2 regions of the Pseudoalteromonas sp. S2893 genome follow, and region 2 is predicted to be linked to the other one. Evidence: predicted binding sites of a transcription regulator. Region 2 holds the regulator's gene; the other holds the start of a gene.
What was found. The regulator MetJ, encoded in region 2, represses methionine synthesis genes. The targets are predictions, from matches to a motif close to TAGACGTCTAGACGTCTA.
Positions count from the first base shown of each region.

Region 1: the regulator MetJ is predicted to act here: its motif matches at 5,058-5,075, upstream of CWC04_RS01980 (methylenetetrahydrofolate reductase).

Region 1 covers NZ_PNCY01000005.1:130,924-140,611, forward strand. Annotated here, with positions in the region: gene CWC04_RS01960 (sensor domain-containing diguanylate cyclase) at 1-872, opposite strand, end outside; gene CWC04_RS01965 (hypothetical protein) at 1,169-1,576, shown strand; gene CWC04_RS01970 (helix-turn-helix transcriptional regulator) at 1,578-1,892, shown strand; gene CWC04_RS01975 (M16 family metallopeptidase) at 1,980-4,859, opposite strand; gene CWC04_RS01980 (methylenetetrahydrofolate reductase) at 5,119-6,075, shown strand; gene CWC04_RS01985 (sensor domain-containing diguanylate cyclase) at 6,150-7,127, opposite strand; gene CWC04_RS01990 (DEAD/DEAH box helicase) at 7,183-8,433, opposite strand; gene CWC04_RS01995 (DUF3581 domain-containing protein) at 8,761-9,462, opposite strand; gene CWC04_RS02000 (hypothetical protein) at 9,630-9,688, shown strand, end outside.
Region 2 covers NZ_PNCY01000016.1:65,420-75,107, forward strand. Annotated here, with positions in the region: gene rpmE (50S ribosomal protein L31) at 148-363, shown strand; gene CWC04_RS10330 (malic enzyme-like NAD(P)-binding protein) at 884-2,125, shown strand; gene metJ (met regulon transcriptional regulator MetJ) at 2,187-2,507, opposite strand; gene metB (cystathionine gamma-synthase) at 2,776-4,023, shown strand; gene metL (bifunctional aspartate kinase/homoserine dehydrogenase II) at 4,030-6,375, shown strand; gene CWC04_RS10350 (penicillin-binding protein 1A) at 6,430-8,946, opposite strand; gene CWC04_RS10355 (pilus assembly protein PilM) at 9,078-9,688, shown strand, end outside.

The DNA.
Region 1 (9,688 bases), on a different contig from region 2:
TAAAGTAAATCGTCTGCTTCTTTGATTAAATACGCACAGGTAAAGTCACTACTGGGTGTAATAGTAGTGAGGCCTACACTCACTGTAAGGGTTTGGCTGGGTAATGAATGTTTATTTTCAATGTTTAACTGTTTTAATTTTTCTAAAATATCGTTCAATACTAACAAGGCCTGATCTGAGTTTGTATTTCCATACACTAATACAAACTCTTCACCACCAAAACGGGCACATAAATCACCTGGGCGTTTAGTAAATTCATTGAGTACTTTTGCCACCCTTTTTAAGCATGTATCGCCTTGTTGGTGGCCGTAAGTATCATTGAGTAATTTAAAATCATCTATATCAATAATAGCCAACGAAAGCGGCATACCTAAACGCTGACAACGATTCCATTCTTGCTCTAAAAAGGTATCAAAAAAGCCTCGGTTAGCAATATCAGTTAAGCCATCAATAGCGGCAAGTTTTTGTACTTGCTCTTCAGCCAGTTTACGCTCGGTAATATTTTGATGGCTAATAGCGTAATACGCTTTATCTGTATGGCTAAACGACACTACTCGCATCATAAACCAACGTTTTTCATCTTCACTATGGCATGGATATTCTAAATAGAAGTCGTCATTAGCCCCCGTAATAACTGATTTAATGCCGTTAAATGCCTTTAAACCAAAGCTATCTCCTTTTTTAGCAGCTTTTTCACACTCTGCTAAGTAATTTTGCTGCTCCCACATATCACAGCAAGCACAGTCGTTTTGCTCACCAAAGTTTTGCCAGCTTCGGTTTATATAAACTATGTCGCCGTTAGAATTAATAACCACTACTTGGTCGGGCGTGGTATCTAGTACCAACTTAAAAAACGCTTTATCGTCAATCACGAGCTTTCCATTTTAGCTTTGTTGTTAATCAGTATAATCAATAACAATTCTTTAACACAATATTGTTACTTTACTTCACGCTATTTGCATAATTTATTAATGTGAAGTAATACTCCGTATGACAGCTAAATAGTCTATAAAAAATATAAAAATTTTACTTTTACATTAAAAATCAGATACTAAAGCAGCATGACAGGGTTACTGTCATATGCCAAACTAGCTACTGGCATACTACTGACGGCGTAAAAAATAAAAACAAACGCTAAATTAGCATCATCAACTCAACAAGGATAACGATGATGAAAAACGATATATTGAATACAAAAAAGCTTGGTTATAAATTTTACTTTCAAGATGGTGACAATCAAATAGCCTGTTTTGGAAGCTACTTCACTGGTAAAGAAGAAGTATTTGTAAACGATGACCTATTCAGTAAAAAACGAAATATCTACTGTGCAAGCACACACTCTTTTGCTTTTGAGGGCTCACAGTACCAAGTAAAATTTGACATGCTTAATATACTTACAGGACGTCTGGAGTGCACTCTTTATAAAAATAGCAGTGTGATAGCCAAACAAGTTCAAAGTAGTCTTTCAGACGATCCTAAAAAGGCAGCATTTTTTCTTGCTGGCTGTACATTAGGTGGGGCGGTGTTTGGCTATACAACGGCAACTATTGTTGAGCTATTTGTAGGGAAGCTTTAACGTGCAATTAAATCCTACAACAGTTAAATCGCTTAGAAGTAAGTTAGATTGGACGCAGCAACAGCTCGCAGATGCCTGCGATGTAAGTTTGCGGACCATTCAACGGGTAGAAAAAGAAGGCGCCGCTTCTAAAGAAACCACTATGGCGCTTTGCGCGGTACTTGAAGTACGCCAAGGCGAGCTAATTAAACTTGATGAGCCTATAAATAATGACGTTAAAAGTACGCCAACTAAAAGCTTTTTAGCGGGAGTGGTTATTAGCTCCTTAATAAGCTTTGCTCTAGGCGCAGGCTCAGTGCTTTTAGCGACTAACTAATATTACGTTTTAATAGCACTAATTAAATAAAAATGCCCCAAGCTATAAGCACTGGGGCATTTTTTATATGTTAGAAAAAGAGATTAATTACTGAAACACTTTTTCAACAGCCATTACTTCAATGTTGTTAGCTGGAATAGCTAATTTATAATCGGCAATGACTTTATCCTCAGCGACAAGCGCTGCTGGCTTTTCTGTGTTGTAAACCATTGGCGATGTTTGCTCTGACACTAAACGTTTTTTCATGTCTTCGCCGTCACCGGTAATAAACACGTACTGTACGTTATCTGTTTGCAGATTATCTTTAATCACGCGATTAACATCAGCAAGCGTTAGCTTTTCAAGTTTACTTGTCACGTATTTTACAAACGACTCTGTGTTATAAAATTTACTATCAAGTGCATAACCTAATTGGCGGTTTTGACTTGCGACAAGCTGCGGTACGTAGTTAATTAAAAAGTTACGTGTTGCTTCAAAGTCTTTTTCGGTTAAGCCATTTTTAATAAGCTTATCCAGCTCAAACAAAGCGGTACGTGTTGCAAAGTGTGCATCGTTATTAGAGCGCAGCGGGCGTAACCAAATTTGGAATATTTGCTCAGAGCGTCCTAAGTTTGCATCAGGCTTAGTTTGAAACATGCCACGTGGGAAGTACTCAATGTAGGCGTAATCGCCGTAGTTCATACCACGTGTTTGACGAATTCGCTCATACAAGTATGAGTTAGAACTACGGTGCTCACCAAAGTACGAACGCACCAGCCAAAGGGCTGTCCAATCTTCACTACTACGAATAGTATCAATTGGGAAACCAAACGATACCGCAGTAGATTGCGCCGACTTTTCTACAATCGTGGCATGGTGACCTTTAAGCTCTGGCGCATCAGGAATACTTAAACGGCTTTGCTCGCCTTTAGGTAAGGTTGCTAAGTCGCTCATGATTTCGGTTTTAAGCGCTTTTGGCACAGCGCCAATTAAACCCAGTGTTAGTTTAGATTGGGTAAGCTCTGTGTTGTAAAATGCTTTTACATCATCAAGCGTTAGTGCTTCTAAATCCGAAATATCCCCGTAATTGTAGCTTTCGTATGGGTGGCCTTTGTAAAGTGCGCTGTAAAGCACTTCTTTACCTAGCTCTTCATCGTTAGAGGCTTTTAATCCCGACTTAATACCGTCGATCATTTCTTTTTTAAGGCGCTTAAAGTCATCATCTCTAAAACCTGGGTTAAGTAACTGATCGCTTACAAGCGCATACCATGTATCAGCGTTATCTTTATGAATACGCCCTTGGAATGACAGCATTTCTTTATCTATTTGATAACCAAAGCTGCCAGCAAGCGGATAAAGCGCTTTTTGTATGTCTTTGTAACTAGTACTTTGCGAGCCACCTTGAGCAAGCATAGCGGCTGTGAGCGCAGCAACCCCTTTTTTACCTTGCGGGTCTGCAGCAGCCCCTGTATTGAATAAAAAGTTTACATCAATCAGCGGCGAGCTATTCGTTTTATCAAGCACTTTAAATACGGGTGCCTCTGGCGCTTTATCACGCTTAGCGACTAATGCGTTTAAGCTTGTTTCTTGCTCAAACCCTGGCGCTTTATCAAGTGCAGACATAGTTACGGTAGTACGCGCGTCATCTACAAAATACTTATTAGCCACAGCTTTAATATCTTGTGCTGTGATGTTGTCGGCCGATTTATAAAGCTGGTTAATAACCTCTGGGTCGCGCTCAAAATGCATATAACTTGCAAGGGTTGATGCAATCGCTTGAGATGAATCTAAGCCGTTAATAAAGCTGTATTTAAGGTTAGACTTTAAATCACTTAGTTTTTGCTCATCAACAAGTTCGGTACGTGCTTTTGCATAAGTGCGGTTAATAGCATCGCGTGCTTTTGCTAAATCATCTTCGTTTTCTACTTTTACAAACACATGCAGTAAGCCAGGATCTTTTGTCTCTGGATTGTAGGTAAACATTTGACTCGCTATTTGTTTATCAACAACTAGCTCTTGGTATAAATCGGAGTTATTAGAAAAATAAAGCTGTGAAATTAAATCAAGTGCGGCTCTGTCTTTTTTAGCAGGCTCCCATGCAGCCCCTTTGTAAGATACAAGCAACCAATGACCAGGCAAACCTTCGTTTTTCTCATGTACATATTTAGGTGCTTGCTGCTTTGGCTCAGCTTTTATATCGGCAACGTAATCGCCTTTTTTCCAGCCACCCCAATGTTTTTTAACCATAGCCATTGTTTCTTCTGGCTCTACATCGCCCACAATCACTAGCGATACATATTCAGGCTTATAAAACTTATCAAAAAATTCTTTACCGTACGCCATTTGATCTGGCATGGCTTCTATATCTTCAAAAAAGCCCATGGTGGTATGTTTATAAGTGTGCGTATCAAACGCTTCTTCGCGTACTGCGCTCAATAACTTACGAATTGGGCTGGCGTTATTTTTTAAATACTCCCCTTTAACCGTTAGCGCTTCGGTTCTAAATTGCTCTTCGGTGTAGGTTAAGTTTTGAAAAATATCGGCTTCAATTTCAAGTACTTTATCAAGATGCTGCTTTGAAAAGTTTAAATGGTAGTTTGTGTAATCGTTAGTGGTGTAAGCACGGTTATCGACCCCTGCATTTTTAAATATGGCAGTGTATTCCTCTTGCGGAAATTTTTTAGAGCCTTTAAACATCATGTGCTCAAAAAAGTGAGCAAAACCGGTTTTACCTGCTTTTACTTCATTACGCGAGCCAACCGATACCGGAATTTGCAGCGAGACTACATCGGGGTAATCAGTTTTAACAACCATTACACGTAAGCCGTTATCAAGCTCTTCGATTAAGTACTCTTGCGAAAATACACGTTCGTCAGCTTTTGTTGTTTGCTGTTGTTGTGCCGCTTGGGTGTTTTCGCTTTGCTGTGTTGCGCAGCCTGTTAGTGCCAGCGATACCGCTAAGCTTGTTGCTAGTAATTTAAATTTCATTGTTGTCCCTTTTTAAATTGAGCAAATTTGTTATTAGGTTTAATACTAACTCGCTTAGATTATGCCCCAAAGCCACTAAATATAAGAGCCCATCGGCTATTTATAATGTAAACAACTGTGTCAATTCCCTATTTTAAAAACATTTAAGTATGAAAAAAGCTCAAGTTGATTGAAAAACTTTCACTAAATAAATCTATCTAGACGTCTAAATGGCTGCTATATTAAATTACATACATTGAACTAAGCTGGAATGAGGATTATGGCTTTATCACTACAAGAAAAAATAGAAGACACCAATCAAGGTGTTTATCTTATTGGTACTACCCCGCCTAAAATTGGTACTGATAAAGCGCAACTAAAAATCATTGCAGAAAAACTACTTGCTCGCTTACACGAAATTGAATACGACGGCGTAATAATTTACGACATTCAAGATGAAAGTAGCCGTACAGATAAAGCACGCCCATTTCCGTTTAAACAAACTGTAGACCCACGTGAATACAGTCACTTACTACGTAATTTATCTGCCCCAGATGTCATTACTTACAAAAGTGTGGCACAACGTGGTGTAGAGGAGTTTAAAGGCTGGTTGGATGAAACTAAAAACGACTACGATTTAAAAAATGTCGTTTTAGTGGGTAGCCCCTCATCGGTAGGTGATATAAAACTAAGCTTGCCCGATGCCTATAAAACATTGGCAGAGCAAAGTGATGACTTCTTTTTAGGGGGCGTTACCATTGCTGAGCGACATTCAAGTAAGCGAAATGAACACGAGCGCCTTATAGAAAAAACAGCACAAGGTTGTCAGTTTTTTATATCGCAAGCGGTTTACGACGCGCAAGCAACTATAGAGCTAATAACAAGTTACGCGCGCACCTGTAAAGCACAAGGTATTACACCAAAACGGATTATTTTAACGTTTACGCCGTGCGGTGGCGATAAAACCTTAGAGTTTATGCAATGGTTGGGTATCTCAGTGCCAGAGGCCACTAAATGGCGCATGCTTGATGCAGACAATACCTTAAGTGAATCTGTACGTATTTGCCGAGAAAACCTCGACCTAATACTCAAAAGCTGTGCGCACCTTGATGTGCCACTAGGCTTAAATATTGAAAGCTTAACAAACCGTAAAGAAGAAATTGACGCATCAATAAACTTATACCGTTTATTAAAAGCCATTATGGAATTAAACCTAGCCGAAAAACAAATCGCTTAGAGCCTAATTCTCCCTGTTTATAGCAAGCCTAATGGCTTGCTTTTTTGTTGCTATATTTAAGTGTATTGCTTTTATTATGCTTTTTTAGCCAATTTGTACGCTTGTTTATTTTTATACATTTGGTGATCGGCCAAATTTAATAACGTATCAAAAGGTTGCTTTTGTTTATTAGTAAAACTTTCGCCTATGCTGAGTGTCAGCGCGCATACGTTGTTTTCTAATAGTGCGTTTGTATACTCAATTTTTATTTTATCAATAATATGGCTAAGCTTACTTCTATCACTAATTTGCATCACTGCTACAAATTCATCGCCGCCTAAACGCCCTACTATATCAGCCTCTCTTAAGTGTATTTTTAAGGTATTTGCTAAGAGGATTAACGCTTGGTCGCCTATTTCATGGCCATAAGTGTCGTTTAGTTTTTTAAAGTCATTTATATCAATAAACAAGCAACACACATCAAAACCTAAACGCAGCGCTAAATTAAGTTTGTGTTGGGCAAGTAAGCTAAGTGCACGGCGATTATAAATATTGGTAAGCGGGTCAAGCATGGCTATTTCACGCATTTGCTCAAAGCTATAAATAAGCGCTAAATCGTCTTCAATTAAATCACGAAGCTGCTCTATTAGCTCAAAATATTCATCGGTGTAACTGGTTTTTTTTGAATCTTTTAAACACAAGGTGCCAAATACTTCACCTTCAGGCCAGTGAATTGGCAAGCCAAGGTAGGATTCAACGCCATCTTCAATAACCTCGGGCATGGTATTCCACTGCGTATTGCTGCGGGTATCGCTAACATACAAAGTGTTGTTGTTTTCGGCTACATATTTACAAAATAAGGGAGTTTCGGGAGGGAGTATAGGGTTGGTTTCAAAGTGTGAGCCACCTTCATTAGCTCTAATAACTACACGATAACCTTTACTAGTAGCCTGAACTATATAACCAGAGGGGGCCGAAAAAAGCCCCGTAATAAGATCAATGGTTTTTTGCCATTTATGTAATGATATTTGGCCATCGACACCAGAAAACGCCCATTGATCTGTTTCAAACATAACTATACCTCAGCTATTTAGTGGCCTTAGTATAGCCAAATAAATATGTTTAAGGCTACTTTCTGCGGCGTTTACTTGGTGCTCTTTGCCCGGTAATGCGCTTTTTATCGCGATCTTTACGCGCTTTGTTGGTGTTTTTACGGTTATCTTTAGGGGGCTTGTTTAAATCAGGCTCGTAACCTTCTAGCCATTGTGGTGCTAAGCGGGTATCCAGTAGTACTTCAATTTCTTCCAGTAACCACTGCTCGTCAATACTTACCAGCGACATGGCAAGGCCTTGCTCGCCAGCGCGCCCCGTACGGCCAATTCGGTGTACGTAATCTTCTGCTATGTAAGGTAGCTCAAAGTTTATTACGTATTTAAGCGCTGGAATATCTAAACCGCGGGCAGCTACATCGGTAGCAACTAAAACCCGCGTTGTGCCTTCTTTAAAGTTTTGTAATGCACGGTCGCGTGCACCTTGAGATTTATCGCCATGGATAGACTCAGTTTTTAAGCCGTCTTTACACATTTCTTTGGCAAGTTTATCGGCCATTTGTTTTGTGCGTGTAAATATAAGTACTTGGCGCCAATTTTTCATGCCAATCATGTGTGATACAAGCTCGCGCTTTCGCTCTTCATCTACTGCGTAAATAACTTGCTCTACTTCAACGGCGGCTGAGTTACGTTTATCAACCTCAATTAGCTCAGGATTTTTAAGTAGTTTTTTACTCAGTTCAAACACGCTGTCATCGAATGTGGCTGAGAACAATAAGGTTTGGCGATCGCCCGGAATGTGGCGCAAAATACGTTTTATTTCATCAATAAAGCCCATATCCAGCATGCGGTCGGCTTCATCAAATACTAACGAATCAACACTTGAAAGCACCACACTGCCTTTAACAATATGATCAAGTAAACGCCCAGGCGTTGCGACTATCACTTGCGCCGTTTTAAGCGCTTTAATTTGCGGGCCAATACTTGCACCGCCATACGCTAAAGCGCCTTGAATATTTGTGCCTTGGGCGTATTTTTCAAAGCTTGCGAACACTTGCTGAGCAAGCTCACGCGTGGGCGTTAAAATAACCACTCGGGCTATGCCTGGCTCATCTTTTTTTGGTGTATTTAAAAGCTTATGTAGTAGTGGTAATACAAAGGCGGCTGTTTTACCTGTGCCTGTTTGCGCGCTGCCCATTACATCGCTGCCCGCTAATATGTGCGGAATAGTTTTAACCTGAATTGCGGTAGGCGTGGTGTAATTATTTTGCTCAATTGCGGTTAGTAATAACGAATCGAGTTTAAGAGATGAGAACGATGTGGCAGACATAGGCTTAGCTTTAAAATAACAAAGAGCGCTATTGTACGCATATTACGGTACTGCGTAAATTAACCAGCTCAGAAAAGTATTGAGCTTAGTTGTATTTCCTACACCAATAAAAAAGGCGCTAAATAACAATGTATTTAGCGCCTTTTTTATACCAATCCGCTTAATTAAGTGATCTATTTTGAGGACAGATAAACGTGTTGATAGCTAGGCAAAAAATTCGCTATTTAGTTGTTCTAAATGAGAATTTTTTAACGCAGACAGCAACACTTTTAGCCCCTAAAAATGATTAAGTATTATTGCGGATTGGTATTATAATTTAATAACGTTTTAAACCGGTTTTAAGGTGGCTTTTCGCTCATTATAAAACGCGATTAAGTCATCAACCGTTGCTTGGCAGTATTCACGAATACCCGACACCACCATGTGCTTTTCACCAAAACCCACTTTTTCGCCGTTTTCTAGTAAATTAAAGCGCAAGGTAATTTTGCCGCGCTTACCCGTGTACTCAAAACTTGGCTCAGCAAACTCAAGGGTTGGTGCTTGAATATTAATGTTATCAAGGTTAATGATCATCGACTCGTAAATAACCATAGGGCGCGCTGGGTTAATCATTACATCTTGCTTACCCATTAGCGGAATAATTACGTGCGGAAATGCAGCACCAGAAAACTCAACATAGTTTTTTATTAAGCTATTTGTAAGTGTTGGGCATTTGCTGGTTTTACCTTCGCGTTTTACTTTTAAAATTACTTTGTCGCCGTTGGTTACATTAAACTCATCATCCCCTTCTGGGAAGTTAAGTTTGGTGTTTTCGTCAACCATACCGGCAAAGGTAAATTCCATTCGCTCACTTATACCGTAGCGGTCTAACACTAAAGAAAAAAGTAAGTCTCCTGGCGCGCAAAACTTTTTGGCATCTTTATCATGAAGTGGGTTGTAATCATCGGCAACGCACTTTGCGAAACGACACCCTTGCTCACGAGAGATAGAAACATAATCAGCATGCTGCTGAAAGTAAGGACTTAACATAGATTGTTCACTGCTTAAACTGCTTATAACCTGCCCATACTACCAGAAAAAATTTAAAGAGAGGTCGAATCACTTACAAATTCATACAATTAACTTAAGAGTAAATGTTGCACACACCTGTTCTAGTTAGTAATTTAGGTACCAAACTAAATAAGGGACTAATTATTATGTTACGTGTTTTTGCAGCAATAACCGTACTCACTACTTTGGCTGGATGTTCTAGCGT
Region 2 (9,688 bases):
TTGGTTACTTTTTTGGCAAAAAGCGTAATTAAAGCTTGTGCGGGGCAAGCTAGTTGGATAAAATCCGCGGCCTATAAATTTGTTTTAACGACGTATGGTGCCAGACTTCGGGTTTGGAGAGCGATGCGGCCTTAACTAGAGGTTCCTATGAAAGAAGGTATTCACCCTAAGTACGAAGCAATTTCTGCAACATGTTCATGCGGAAACAAATTCGAAACTCGTTCTACTCTTTGTAAAGACATTCACCTAGACGTATGTTCTGCGTGTCACCCGTTTTACACTGGTAAGCAAAAGATTTTAGACACTGGCGGCCGTGTTGATCGCTTCAACAAGCGCTTCGGTGCACTTAGCAGCAAGAAGTAATTATTGCTGTTTAGTAAAAAAAGCACCTTCGGGTGCTTTTTTTGTGCCTAAAATTCATCATTTTTACTGAAAAACCACCGATTATTGCCGTACTACGTGTGCATAACTATTTCCTGTTCTTATTCTGAATATGCATAAACCTTTGCAGACAAACTCACAATTCTTCTCTATATTTTTTATACGTTAATTTTTAACCAAGCTGCTAAAAGTGCTTATCGTGGCGATATTTGTTTTTAACGGTGATAAACGCGCCATATTGGTGCATTTTACTATTTTAATATTCTGCTATTTTAGAAAAATATTGGCAGGGCAAAATGAACCTCAAAAAGCACTTTTTGAATGAATTTTTATTTGTTTAATATTGATAACTTTTAGCGAAGTTGCTGATAAATCACTTAAAATTAACGGATATAGCATATAACAGGATAGACCTGATATTGCTTGGAATTTAAAAATAATAAGAGTATCTTAGCCCCATACTCCCTCTCACTTAACTTAAATTGCAGGATACCATCGCGTTATGTCAGATTTTCGTGAACAAGCATTACACTACCACTCTCACCCCGTTCCAGGCAAAATCAGCATTGAGCTAACAAAACCAGCCGAAACGGTGCAAGATTTAGCATTAGCATACAGCCCTGGTGTTGCAGAGCCTGTGCGCGAAATTGCAGCAGACCCAGCCAATGCATATAAATATACCGGTAAAGGTAATATGGTTGCGGTGATCAGTAATGGTACGGCAATTTTAGGTTTGGGTAATTTAGGGCCGTTAGCCTCTAAACCTGTTATGGAAGGTAAGTCGCTTTTATTTAAACGTTTTGCTGGCTTAGATTCTATTGATATTGAAGTTAAGCATCGCACCACCGAAGACTTTATAAATACAGTGGCTAATATTGCCGATACGTTTGGTGGTATTAACTTAGAAGATATTAAAGCGCCAGAGTGTTTTGAAATTGAAAAAGCACTTATTGAGCGTTGCAGTATTCCGGTTTTTCATGATGACCAACACGGTACCGCTATTGTAACTGCAGCAGGTATGCTTAACGCCTTAGAAGTGCAGGGCAAATCAATAGAAGATGCAATTATTGTATGTTTAGGTGCAGGCGCTGCAGCGGTTGCTTGTATGGAGCTGTTAATTAAGTGTGGTGCACTGCGCGAACATATTTATATGCTAGACCGCAAAGGGGTTATTCATACTCGCCGCGATGACTTAAACGAATACAAACAGCTTTTTGCTAACAATACAGATAAACGTACTCTACAAGATGTAATTGCTGATGCTGATGTGTTTGTAGGTGTATCGGGTCCTAACTTACTTGCACCTGAAGATCTAAAACTAATGGCCGATAAGCCAGTGGTGTTTGCATGTTCAAACCCAGATCCTGAAATTGCACCTGAGCTTGCGCACAGTGCACGTAAAGACTTAATTATGGCAACGGGCCGTTCTGATTTCCCTAACCAAGTTAATAATGTTTTATGTTTCCCGTTTATTTTCCGTGGTGCACTTGATGTACGTGCAAGCGCAATTAACGATGAAATGAAAATAGCCGCTGTTGAAGCTATTCGTAGTATTGCTAAAGAGCCAGTGCCTGAGCAAGTATTAAAAGCAGCGGGTGTAGAAAAGCTCGAATTTGGTGCAGACTACATTATTCCTAAACCGATGGACCCGCGTTTATTACCACGTATAGCCAAGGCGGTTGCTATTGCTGCTGTTGAATCGGGCGTGGCACAAATTGACTTACCGGAAAATTATATGGCGTAATCTATAGCGCTGAAACAAAAAAACCTCAGCATGCTGAGGTTTTTTTGTTTAAAAAGACGTTTTATTCTTCGTCTAAAATAGGCACTTCTAAACCCATTTCTTGCATTATTTTTTTTACTTCTTCAGGTACTTTTTCTGCGTTATCTTTACGTAGGTCATCATCATTAGGTAATGGCTGGCCTGTAAAAGCATGCAAAAACGCTTCGCATAGTAACTCGCTGTTTGTTGCATGACGCAGGTTGTTTATTTGACGACGTGTACGCTCATCAGTTAATACTTTTAATACATTTAGCGGGATCGAAACGGTGATCTTTTTAACTTGCTCTGATTTTTTCCCGTGTTCTGCGTATGGGTGAATATACTCACCATTCCATTTAGCCATAAGATGTATCGTTGCCTCAGATTATTAATTTCTCACACGGCGTAAAAAGCGTGTAAATATGCGTGAAATTCTATCGTTTTAAAAAAGATAGTCAAATAATAGATAGCAATCTATCTTAATAAGCTGGCTGTAATAGTAAATACAGCCTCATTGAAGTTTTACACATCTGTTATTTTTAGCCATCTAGAGCTTTAAAAGCTTTGACTTATTATAATGGATAACTTACTCTTTTAGACGTCTAAACATCCAAATTAATCAGGTGACGAATATGAGCGAAAAAAACAAAGCAACCATTGCTGTACGAAATGGGGTTGATGCCGATAAACATCATGGCGCCGTTGTACCGCCAATTTATTTATCGACGACTTATTCGTTTGCCGATTTTGATACTAAGCGCGCATACGACTATGGACGCAGTGGTAATCCTAATCGCGATATTTTAGCTGAAACTTTAGCAGAACTTGAAGGTGGCGCACGCGGAATTATTACTGCTACGGGCATGGCAGCAGTGCACTTAGCCACACAGTTATTAAATAACGATGATACATTGGTTATTCCTCACGATTGTTATGGCGGCAGCTACCGTTTATTTACGTCGTTAGAAAAGCGCGGCTTGCTTAAACTTAAAGTACTTGATTTAACTAAACCAGAAAGCCTAGAACAAATTTTAACCATTAAACCTAAATTAATTTGGATAGAAACACCAAGTAACCCTGTGCTGCGCCTAACGGATATTAAAGCCGTGACGGATATAGCAAAACAGTGCGGTGCATTAGTGGCCGCCGATAACACCTTTTTATCACCGGCATTACAAAACCCCATTAAGTTTGGCGTAGATATTGTTGTGCACTCAACCACTAAATATATAAACGGCCATTCTGATGTTGTAGGCGGTGCAGTTGTTGCTGCAACACAAGAGCTTGGTGATGAGCTTGCTTGGTGGGCCAATAACATTGGTATTACCGGCGCACCATTTGATAGCTATTTAACGTTACGTGGTTTACGTACTTTAAATGTGCGTTTAAAACAGCACCAAGAAAATGCCCTGGCAATTGCTAAATACTTAGAAAGCTCTGAGTATGTTAGCCAAGTTTACTACCCAGGCCTTGAATCGCATCCTCAACATGCGCTTGCTAAAGCCCAACAGCTTGGGTTTGGTGGTATGGTTAGTTTTGATATTAAAGGCGATGTAGATGATGCAGCGGCGTTTTTAACGAGCCTTAAAGAATTTAGCTTAGCAGAATCGTTAGGTGGGGTTGAGAGTTTAATTTGTCATCCTGCGACCATGACTCACGCAGGTATGGAAGCTCAAGCACGTTTAGAGGCGGGTGTGGGCGATACGCTAATTCGTATTTCGGTCGGTATTGAAGATGTAGAAGACCTACTGGCTGATTTTGAACGTGTATTTAACTTAGTTAAACCTGGTCAAAATAAAAATGTAGGGCGTGTTGGTAAAGCTGCAGGCAATGCCAATGGTGATGTAAAGCAGCAGGCTGCTCATCCAGCTTTGTGGTGATTGAGTATGGTAAAAAGTGTACATAAATTTGGCGGCTCGAGCTTAAGCTCGGGCGAGCGCTATCAAAGTGTGGCAAAAATAATTATTGGCCACACACAGCCTGGCGATTGCGTGGTTGTATCTGCTGCGGGTAAAACCACCGATACATTGGTATCGCTGTGGCAAAGTTATCAACAACAAGATAAGCAAGCCGTTGCTGATATTTTGCTGCAATTGAGTAATCACCAAACGGCATTAATTGAAGAGTTATTAAAAGCTGATGCTAAACACACGGTTTTAGCTGTGTTGGCGCAAGAGCTAAGTGACGTAGCAGAGCAAGCCAGCAAGCAGCAGTTGCAAGAGGCGGCCTTACTGGCGCATGGTGAGCTGTGGTCTGCGCGATTATTGGCAGCCTATTTAACGCAATTAAACATTCAAGCGTGTGCTCATGATGCTAGAGCGCTGTTTAGTGTAACAAGCGGGGAGCTTTTGCATGCGCAAAACAAACAGCAATGCAGCCAAGTTATTGAAGCAAATAAAATTAACGTAGTAACAGGGTTTATCGCAGCAAGTGCTGATGGTAAAACAGTTACGCTTGGGCGCAATGGCAGTGATTACAGCGCCACCTTATTAGCCAATTATTGCGACGCACAAAATGTATGTATTTGGACTGATACGCCAGGGGTATTTAGTGCCGACCCACGTAAAGTTGAAAAGGCGATTAAGTACAACAAGGTGTGCCGTGAACAAGCTAACTTATTAGCTCGATTGGGTAACCCGGTTTTACATGCTAAAACGCTTTCGCCTTTAAAAAACAGTAATATTAAACTGGCTGTACGTAGTAGTTTTGATGTGCAAACTGCCCCTACCGATATTGTAAAACAAGGCAAAGCTAAGCAAAAACGTTTTATTACTACATTACAAAACGTTGATTTACTGCTCGTTGAAGGCCTTAACGCGGGAGAAGTGGCGCATGTTAGCCAGCTTATTCAGCACAGCCTTCATCATTTTATACACAACGGCGATACATACTTAGTTGTGCCCGCGGGTGCAACGCATCAAGTAGTGAGTTATTTCGCTGGGCGAGCAAATATAAGCGAGTCTAATTTAAATGGCTGCGCGGTGGTTGCGCCTACGCAAGATGTTTACACATTAAGTACATTAGCGGCTGAGGTTTTAAATCAGCAAAGTATTCACCCTCGTTTTATTCATCAAGATACAGGCTATACATTGCTGTTAACAGATCAGTTAATAGAAAGCGATGTACTTAGTTTATTGCACGAAAAATTAATTAATAAAGGTCAAGAAGTTGCTCTGGTTGTGGCTGGCTTAGGTAATGTAGGCGATGAATTTTTAAGCCAGCTAGATGCTCAATTTAAGCGTTTGTCGGGCGATTATAGTATTAAGCTAGTTGGGTTAATTCGCTCGCAACATATGCTATTTAATGCCTCGGGTATTACACTCGGACAGTGGAAAAAACAATGGCAGCATAATGCCGTTGCTTATGAGCAGGCGGATTTATTAAGTGCATTAAACGAACTTGATTACGAGCACAAAGTTGTTGTTGATATAACGGCAAGCGAGCAATTTAGCCAATTATACACCGACTTTGTAGAGCGAGACTGCCATTTAATAAGTGCTAACAAGTACGCAGGCACTGCTGCATCTAATTGGTATAACGCGCTGCGCCAAAGTATTAGCGAGCGTAACTTGCATTGGCGCTACAACACCAGTGTTGGGGCAGGATTGCCAATTAACTTTGCGTTGGCCGATTTACAAAATAGTGGCGATAAAATTACCCGTATTGAAGGTGTTTTCTCGGGCACACTCTCGTGGCTATGCAGTAAGTACGATGGCAGTGTGGCATTTTCTGACCTTGTTCTTGAAGCGCAAAAAATGGGCTTTACAGAGCCTGATCCTCGCGAGGATTTATCTGGCCGCGATATGCAACGTAAATTGCTAATACTTGCGCGCGAGCTTGGTATTGAATTAGATTTAGATGATATAAGCTTACAAGCATTAATGCCTGATGAGCTAGCCCAAGGTTCATGGGATGACTTTTTAGCGAATAAAGATAAGCTAAATGCCTTTATTAAACACCATGCCGATGCGGCAAATGCTCAAGATGCTGTACTTAGGTATACCGGTTTATTGGCATTAGAGCAGGGTAAAGTATCGGCGAAGGTAGGTATAACTTACGCGCCTAAAGGGGACGCCTTAGCTAACTTAACACCTGGCGATAATATCTTTGTTATTAATAGCCAGTGGTACAACGAAAACGCCTTAGTAATACAAGGCCCTGGGGCAGGCAAAGAAGTGACCGCCGCGGGAGTGCACTCTGATTTATATTGGTTAGTTAAAAACCTAAAATAGCGCAGCAAATATTAATAGTAAAACGGCAGCTTGTGTAAGCTGCCGTTTTTGTTTTTAGAATAGCTCTTCTTCTGTTTTTGTATCTTCTTCAAAAATATCAGTTGGCTGAGACAGCACATATTTTGTAGGCGCAGTGCCTTTTTCAAAATATTCAAAGCGACTGGTGTAGTCGTTTTTATGACTTAACAAACCTGTTTTTAAATCGATACGAATTGAAACTAGCCCTTCAGGAGGCTCTATTGGCGCTTCTGGTGTGCCCTCAAGCGCCACTTTCATAAAATCAACCCAAGCAGGCTGTGCCGTTTTGGCGCCCGATTCAGCACCAGAGATTTGACTGCTATCTAGGTTGTTATTATAGGTTGAGCGTCCTAACGAGTTACCTGGGTTGTCAAAACCAACCCATACAGACGTTACTACATTGCGGTTAAAGCCGCTAAACCAAGTATCAACAGAGTCATTGGTTGTGCCTGTTTTACCCGATAGATCGCGTCTATCTAATGCTTGCGCACGCCAGCCTGTCCCGCTCCAGCCTGTTTTATGGGTCCAGCTACCGCCACCCCATACTGCGCTGTGCATTGCTTCAGCAATTAAAAAAGCATTTTGCTTTGAAATAACACGTGGTGCACAACGTGCTTGCGTGGCTGTATCATCTGTTATGTCGGTATCTAGGTTATTGTTGGCAAAGCTATCCATTGCTTGAGAGACGGGTAATAACTCGTCTTCATCGCAAGCAAGAGCCGGGTTTGCTTTAAATAGTACATTGCCATAGGCATCTTGAATTTCAGATATAAAGTAAGGTTCAATTAAGTGACCGCCATTAGCAAATGCGCTCATGCCGCGAGCAAGCTCTAATGGCGTGATTGATGCACTGCCTAATGCTAACGATTCACTGCGGTTAATATCAGCATCTTTAAAACCAAACTTAAGCAAGTGATCGGCGGTGCGTTGTAACCCTACACCGCGAAGTAAGCGCACAGAAATAACGTTTTTAGATTGTGCAAGTGCACGGCGAATACGTATAGGGCCATTATAAACTGCTGGGCTGTTTTTTGGTCGCCACGCTACACCTAAACTTTTATCCCACTGGTTTATTGGCGCGTCGTTTAAAATAGAGGCTAATGTATAGCCATTTTCGAGCGCAGCAGAATATATAAACGGTTTAATATTAGAGCCAACTTGGCGTTTAGCTTGTACCGCTCGGTTGTATTGGCTTTGCTCAAAACTGTAACCGCCTACTATAGCTTTAATACGGCCATCTTGTGGGTCGAGTGAAACAAGTGCACTGGCAGCTTCTGGTATTTGGCTTAGTAGGTAACTGCTGTCGTTATTTTTACGCAGCCATATTTGCATGCCAGGGGTAAGAATGTCAGTAGCGGCTTTAGGGGCAAAACTTTGGCGGTAGCGAGTAATGTATTTGCGCGCCCATTTTAAATTATCCCAATCAAGTGTGGTGCGCTGGCCATTTTTTAAAATAACGTCAGCGGTTTTCTCTGTCACATTTAACACCACGCCAGCATGCAAATCAGCTATTTCTTTAACAGGTTTTAGCTTTTCTATAATTTGCTGCTCACTTAAGGCAGGCTGTGTTTCTGGATCCCATAACACGTCTACAGGCCCACGAAAGCCATGACGCATATCGTAGTTATGTAAATTATTAACTAAAGCTGTTTGCGCAGCCTTTTGAACTTTAGACTCCACAGAGGTAAATATTTTAAAGCCAGAGTTATATGCTTTTTCTACACCGTAGCGCTCAACCATCTCAGCACGAACCATCTCAGAGATATAAGGGGCGTAAAGGTCTATCTCAGCACCGTGAAAATAAGCAGTGATAGGCTGGTTAGCCGCCTCGTTGTATTGTTTTTGCGTAATATAGTTTTCAGTAAGTAAGCGACCAAGCACTACATTGCGGCGTGCTTTAGCTCTAATTGGGTTACGAATCGGGTTAAGCGCCGAAGGGGCTTTAGGTAAACCGGCAATCATTGCCATTTGTGCAAGAGTGAGGTCTTTTAGTTCTTTGCCATAGTAAACTTGAGCAGCAGCACCAATACCAAATGCACGATTACCTAGTTCTATTTTATTAAGATACAGCTCAAGAATTTCGTCTTTTGTTAATACACTTTCAATATGTAGAGCTATAAAAATCTCTTTAACTTTACGAATATACGCTTTTTCTCGTGTTAAAAAGAAGTTACGAGCAAGCTGCATAGTAATGGTACTCGCGCCTTGTTTTTTCTCACCTGTTGAAATTAACACAATAGCAGAACGGACAATACCAATAGGGTCTATACCAATATGGTCATAAAAACGGTTGTCTTCTGTTGCTAAAAAAGCATCAATTAAAGGCTGGGGAATTTCGTCTATAGTGACGGGGATGCGGCGTTTTTCACCAAATTGATTAATTAAGAGTCCATCTTTTGTAAAGACTTGCATAGGGGTTTGTAATTGCACGTCTTTTAAAACTTGCACACTGGGGATATCAGGTTTAACGTAATAATAAAGGCTGATTAAAGTGATCAGACCAAATAACGTGCAAATGATAAAAAATTGTAATGTTCGTTTTAATAAAATCACTTATATTTCCCTAAATGGACTCCCAATTGCGAGTTTAGACTGCTAGTATATATTGATTAAAAAATGAATAATATTTTTTACTAAAAAAATTATAACTTGTTTATTATTAAAACAAAGGTCAAGTTGCAAACATGCTAAGTCAACTATTTCAAAAGCCATCCACTGCGATGGTCGGAATTGATATCGGATCGCACTCTATCAAAGCAGTGCTTTTAAGTGAAATTGAAACGGGATTTCGACTAGAAGCACTTGCAATTGAACCTATGCCAAAAGGGGCAATGAGCGAGCGCTCTATTCAGGATATTGAAGCAATTGGTAACATAATTACAAAATTAAAAAGAAAACTACCAAAATCTTTAAAATCAGCGGCAGTGGCTGTATCAGGGCAAACCGTTATCACTAAAGTTATTTTTATGGATGTTTCATTAAGTGACGCTGAATTAGAGTCGCAAATTGAAATAGAAGCTGACAGCTTAATACCTTACCCCCTTGATGAAGTGAGTTTAGATTTTGAAAAGCTCTCTACCAACGAAGCCGACCCGAGTAAAATGAATGTGTTGTTATCTGCTGCACGTACAGAAAGTGTTGAAGCCCGTGTGGGCGCACTTGAGGCGGCAAACTTAACCGCTAAAGTGGTTGATGTTGAAAGCTATGCGTTAAGTAGAGCAATGGATGTGTATTATCAGCAATTACCAAGTGACGCCTTTAATAAGTGTGTTGCTGTGGTAGATATTGGCGCTGT